2 regions of the Blautia sp. CGZ-1-C1 genome follow, and region 1 is predicted to be linked to the other one. Evidence: riboswitches for the same ligand, from Rfam matches in the RefSeq annotation. Region 1 holds a riboswitch; the other holds the start of a gene.
The links. A riboswitch is a leader RNA that binds a small molecule or an ion and turns the genes downstream of it on or off. The one in region 1 is predicted to bind cobalamin.
Positions count from the first base shown of each region.

Region 2: linked by a shared signal. The riboswitch ahead of AC058W_RS11515 (cysteine-rich small domain-containing protein) and the one ahead of AC058W_RS08720 (ABC transporter substrate-binding protein) in region 1 are both predicted to bind cobalamin.

Region 1 covers NZ_JBWLUT010000099.1:5,347-8,646, forward strand. Annotated here, with positions in the region: gene AC058W_RS08715 (hypothetical protein) at 3-1,211, shown strand; cobalamin riboswitch at 1,287-1,486, shown strand; gene AC058W_RS08720 (ABC transporter substrate-binding protein) at 1,683-3,245, shown strand.
Region 2 covers NZ_JBWLUT010000119.1:47,779-51,078, forward strand. Annotated here, with positions in the region: gene AC058W_RS11510 (C1 family peptidase) at 1-196, opposite strand, end outside; gene AC058W_RS11515 (cysteine-rich small domain-containing protein) at 823-1,146, opposite strand; cobalamin riboswitch at 1,477-1,670, opposite strand; gene AC058W_RS11520 (EutP/PduV family microcompartment system protein) at 1,810-2,316, opposite strand; gene AC058W_RS11525 (BMC domain-containing protein) at 2,359-2,787, opposite strand; gene AC058W_RS11530 (BMC domain-containing protein) at 2,799-3,164, opposite strand.

The DNA.
Region 1 (3,300 bases):
GAATGAAAAAGATAATAAGTTTTATATTGACAATGATTATGCTGCTTACCTGCACCAGTATTTCAGTTATGGCAGCTGACACTCAGAGTGATACAACAAATCAGGACGGAAAAATGACAATAGGAGTGTCCGTATATAATCTGAATGATGCAGAAGTAAGAGCATTTAGAAATTATTTTGAAAATTATGTCGGCATGGCTTTTGATGTCGAGTTTTTATATTCTTCCAGTATAAGTACAGCAGAAGAAGAAATCAGCTTTATCAACGAGCTTCATGAAAGAAATGTAAAGGGAATTATTTCTTTCCTTTCCTCAGATCTTGAAGAAGTTCTTCCGGTATGTGAAGAATATGGTATGTATTATGTACGTGGCTCAGGAACGATCAGTGATGAAATGTATGAGAAAGTAAAGGATAATCCTTATTTTCTGGGAACAATAGGAACATCTGTTGAAACAGAAATGGATGCGGCTGCCAATATGGCGGAGTATTTTGTTTCAGAGGATCAGAATAACCAGAATCATTACATAATAGCATGTGGAGGATCTGCTATCGGTAATGAGATGCATCGTCTGAGAACGATTGGTATTCTGAATAAGCTTCAGGAAGCATATGGCCTGTCATATGAGAAGTCTGTAGAAGAACTGGTGAATACGCAGGATACTGAAGAAATTGAAACAGGCAGTGACATTAAGATTACTCTGGTTCCGGGGTATCCAAAAGATCACCTGGATGAAAAGCTGGCTGATTCGCTGAATACAGGAGAGTATAATGTTATTCTGAGTGTAGTGAGCGCAAGTGATTTTATCAAGATAATTGATGCTTATGAAGAAGAGAACAGTACAGATGTATTGTTGGGTTCCATTGACTGTTTTACAGAAGATACATACGAAATGTTTAATAAAAAGGGATATAACGGCAAGGAAAGAATCGACTATCTTGTAGGAAAATACGGTGCTATCGTTGCACCATCATTTGTTGCCATGAAAAATGCTCTGGAAGGCTTTGCAGAAGATTACCGTGAAGATGGAAGTGCTTTCCGGCTGCAGCAGTCATTCTGGACAGCGGATTCAGTAGATGAGTTTAATAAGCAGTATGCGTTATCTATTGGAATGTATGATAATACATATAGTGTAGAGGACATGATGGAAGTTCTGAAATCCTATACACCGGAAACAAATTTTGAGAAATTCCGGAAATTTACGGAAAAATAGATAGAAAATAAGAGTCTAAAATAATTGACGTATACATGATGGTATGTTATGATAGATGAGTATTCATACGGTCATTTAATGATTTTAGAGATAAGTTCAGACCAGCAGAAGCGTCCTGCTGGTCTGATTAAAAGGGAAACCGGTGTAAATCCGGTACGATCCCGTCACTGTGATAGTTGGTTTTCAGCTGAATGCCACTGGAAGATATTTTTCTGGGAAGGTGTTGAAAATGGGTAAGCTTAAGTCAGGAGACCTGCTTATTTCTGGTAAAAGAGATTCTTGCGGACGACGAGAAATCCTGATTAAGAGTTACAACTTCATGTGTTGCATATATATGTTTGATTCTTTAATGGTAAGATTTCGTGACGGATGTGGGAGCATCTGTCTTTTTTTTCGTTCAAAATCACAGGAATGGACAGTATGAGAAGGAAGAAAAACAACGAAGAAACAAAAAAAGAAAGGAAGTAAAGGATGAAAAAAACAAAAAGAGAATTACTTGTGTTAGCAGCGGCAACAACAGTTGCATTATTAATGGGAGTTACTGTACAGGCGAAGGGTGATGAGAAGGTTTTAAACTTCGGATGTCAGATGTACACAGATGGATGTGTAAACAGTGCAAATGATGAAAACAGTGGATGGAATGCTATGAGATATGGTATTGCTGAAGCATTATTTAAATTCGATGACAATATGGAAGTTATCCCGTGGCTTGCTGAGAGTTATGAAGTAAATGACGAGCATACAGAATGGACGATCAAGCTGAAAGACGGAATTAAATTCTCTGACGGATGTGATTTAACTCCGACAAAGGTAAAAGAGTATTTTGATCACATGAAAGAGGTAGGACCTTCCGGATCTGCCAAACCGGAGAAATATCTGGAATTTGAAGCAGAAGTTACTGTAGATGATGATGCAAATACTATTAACATCAAAACAAGCAAACCATATGCAAACCTTGTAGGACAGCTCTGCCACCCAACTATGGGAATCACAGATGTAGAACATATTGAAAACTACGATAATGGAATTATTGGAACAGGTCCATACAAGATTGAAGAATTCAATGGTGTAGGTGTTGGTTATACATTAGCTGCAAATGAGTATTATCGTGAAGATGTTCCATACGATAAGATCAATCTGCTGTTCATGGGAGATAACTCCGCAAAAACAATGGCTCTCCAGAGTGGTCAGGTAGACTTGGTTGAGAATATCACAAATGTAGCAGATATTCAGGATTTCCAGGACAGTGATGACTTTACTGTTGATATTGCATCCGGTGTACGCTGCGGATTTGCATGGATGAACTTTGATGGTGTTCTTGGAAACAAAACACTTCGTCAGGCAATCCTGATGGCAATTGACTATGATACAATCTGTAATTCCAGAACAATCGGTGGACTTTATACACCAGGATTTTCCGTACTGCCATCTACTCTGAACTATGATTACGACAAACTTGAGAATCCATATACCTATGATCCGGAAAAAGCAAAACAGATTCTGGATGATGCAGGAATCGTTGACACAGATGGAGATGGAATCCGTGAACTGGATGGCCAGAATATCAACCTTAGATATATTTCTTATGAAAACCGTCTTCTGAATGACTTTGCAGATGCTCACGCACAGTATCTTGCAGAAATCGGCATCGGTGTTGTTCCTGAATACGGAAGCTCAGATGATCAGTGGAGTAAACTTGCAGCACTGGATTATGACTTTAATAACAATAACTGGATCACTGTTGGTACCGGAGATCCTCTGGCATATATGGCTAACTGGGCAACTGATACCAGCTACTGCGCATACTCCAACCCGGACTATGATAAGTTATATGAAGAATTAAAAGGTGAAATGGATCCGGAAAAGAGAAAAGATCTGATCTTCCAGATGCAGCAGATCCTGGTAGATGATGCAGCGGTTCTGATTGATGGATACTACAACTCGTCTATGATCTACAGTAAGAAAGTTGGTTCTGCACATATCCATACAGCAGATTACTACTGGCTGTCAACAGAAATTACTCCTGCAGAATAAGAAAAGTCTGCGAATTGTGAAGTTACTGAATAGTTACAAACAGAAATAAAAAGAG
Region 2 (3,300 bases), on a different contig from region 1:
ATTCCGTATCTGATTCCGTATTTGTCTCAAAATCATTTGTCTGAGAATCCTGAAATTCTTCTATATCCTCTGCTTCCGTTTCCTGATATATACCAGTTCCAAACATCTCCTGACCTTTTACAGGTATCGAACCGCAAATCATGGCAGATGTCAAAAAAGCCGATAGCACACGTATAGCAGTAGTTCTTTTTTTCATATGTCTGATAATTCCTCCATGTTCAAAGATAATAGCATTGTATCATTTTTAATTTCATTTTTCAATATAGAATCCTGCTTTGTAAAATTTACTGTTACACCAAAACCGCCAGATAGCAACTTCATGCTTTCCGGCGGTTCTATGTAGCAAATATATCTTCCAACCTTGTATCTTTACAATCTATTTTTCTTCTGTTAATAACAGTAAAAGAACTCCTCCTCTTATCCTCTATACAAATCATGCATAAAATTCCAAAAAATTTTTCCTCGGCAATGGAACTCTTGCTTCAAGGAGGAAACATATAGAAAATAGAAATGTCCGGTTCTGCCAGTCAGAAAAAATACCGGCAGGAAAAGATGTCAAATGCCTGTGCCGCATTCTCTTTTGTTCAGGTGAAAAGTGTGCGAACGGTGCATGAGTGTATGTAAAATAATTTACACAAAAATCCGTTCAAGTTTTTGATATTTAAGAAGATATTAGCTGCCGGTTGTTCCAACAACTGTATTATTTCATTTCAGATCTTCTCTTTTGTTGTATTTATTCTAACAAACTTAATTGTATATTACAATAAAAATCGTTCCCGTTTATCTGGGCTAATCTGACACATTCCCGCTTTTCACACAAATTTATTTTATTCCTCGAGGTATTTTGGTCTCTGTCTGCTCATTTTCTCTTATTTTCTTCATCAGCGTCGACAGTTCCTGATATTTTCCCGTAATATAACCATAACTTTTTCTTTTATGTGGAAGCATACAATTTGTGCAATCCTTTATCCCATTCTCTGTATATCGAAAATTCCCTCCGCATTTATCTCCCAGCGCATATAGTGGACAATAGCAGAACAGACAGTTAAAATCATCCGGATCTGCATTCTTATGGCATGGAAAATACTCGCATTTTTTATGGCTGAAATAAGAATACTCTTTTCCCTCCCAATAAGGTTTCTCCATTTCTTTTTCCTTCTTTCTCATAATATAAAAAAATACTCTAATGAATCATCAATCACTCTTCGCATAACAAAGTATCAAAAATTCATTACAGCATTTCTTAAATTACGTAATTATAAGAGGGAGCGATGCTACCCCGGGGTAGAAAAAAATCCGTTCATGAGTGCGCGGAGGGAACGAATAAATCCGAAGTAGTATCGCCTGCCATTTAATCATGTATAATTCATAAAGAACAGGCGCATTCCATAAAAAATGTCTGCCTTCAAATAAAAGCAGACAACACTCCGAAGCTGCGGATTCAACGGAGTTGGTTGTTACACTTTACACGGAAGTTTAACCTCGCCATACCAAGCAGGTTTCCTGGCTCCAGGCTCATCGCTCCTCTCTCCTTCTCATGCTATGGCACAATGGACATTCTGAGATTTGCTCCTCTGTTACAGTGACCGGATCGCTCAGGTTTCTCACCTGATTCCCTCTTTCTGTACTGTTTCTTAAACAGTATCAGCACTTAATATGTTCTGTATGGAATTATACTGACTGTATAGTAACATTTTGTAATGAGAATGTCAACTATTTATCAATATAATTTTATATTTCTTCGTTTATCCTTATTCTAATGACGAATTACTTCCATCCTACTCTGGCAACTTATGAAGTAAATAATATTTAATTCTCTGGCAAGGGTTCCCATTCATTTAAACCCAGGCTCTGTCTGTATTTCGCTTCTTCCAGACTAATCTGCGGAAGGTCTTCCTCCAGATATTCCTTCAGCTCATCGATTCCTTCTCCGGTAACATTATTTACCAGAAAAATACGTTCACATCCTGCATTAATCATCCACTGTCGTACCATCGGTACATTTGCATATGGAGAATCTATCTTTGTTATAATCCCAATCAGTGGTCTGAGAATAAACGAATTACTTCCATATCCAAAAAGGCTGAAAGGCTCATCTGCCGACTGCACCATAGCGATCACATCTGCCTCAAATGAAAAGCATGCAAGCCCGACACTGAAATGTTTAGATTCCGCATACTCACCTGGAGAATCAATCGTATCATCGTTCGTATTTGTATACTGTGTTTTTATGTAATGAAGTTTTTCTCCTTTCAAAGCCTGCGTAAGCGAAGTTTTCCCAGCCTCGCTTCTGCCCATCAAAAATATCTTCTTCATATTTTGTATTCTTTCCTTTCAGCTCTCCCAATATAGGCTGTGCTAGCTTCTGTGAATCGCACAGGTTTTAAACTTTAATACCTCTTTAAAAAATCTCACGACTTCTTCTACTGCCGTCTGAACCTCTGTCAGCCCTCCGGTAAGAATCAGTGAACCACTGAAACGATCCATAAAGCCAATCTCTACATTGGCACTTTTTACTGCTACATCAGCCGCTACAACTACTGCTTCCCAGGGTGTAAAGCGAATCATTCCTATCGCCTCCCCTGTATGGTCCTCTCCTTCATGGACTCCTATATGAAGTCCCAGATTCTGATAGATACAACTCTGAGATGGATTGATCACATGTGCCAGACATACTTCCTTGCCAGGAACTCTCACTCTGGTCATGCGAAGTTTCTTTCCTTTCAGCTTCTCATAGTCCTCATGATAAAGCTTCTCCAATAATTCTTTTGTCGTCATCCCTGCCATCAAAGCACTTCCTATCTCTTGGTAATGTCACAGACTACATAGCCTAATGTATCTCTGAAATAATCCACAACCTCTGTCATTGCTGACATTACATCAGAAATCTCTCCTGTAATAATCAGCGTACCTGTAAAACGGTCTGCAAATCCCAGATAAACATTTCCACTCTTGACTGCAATATCTGATGCGATCACAGCAGATTCCGGCGGTGTCATATTCATGATTCCAATCGCAGAGGAACGGTAATCTACCTGCGGATTCAATCCCAACTTCTGATATATGATCGGAGCAGGACCACCCATTACATGTGCAAAGGTAATTTCCTTACCGGCAACCGTTTCCTGTACAATTCTTATATGTTCTACATGGTCATTTGCCATCTGTCTTTCCTCGCTTTCACTCTCTTCTATCTATTGAGATATCTGGCATTACTGTTCACACACTCCTATCCCACAATTAAACGCACAGTAACCTTCAATCAGATATTCTCATTTTATTTTGCTGCACTTTGCTATA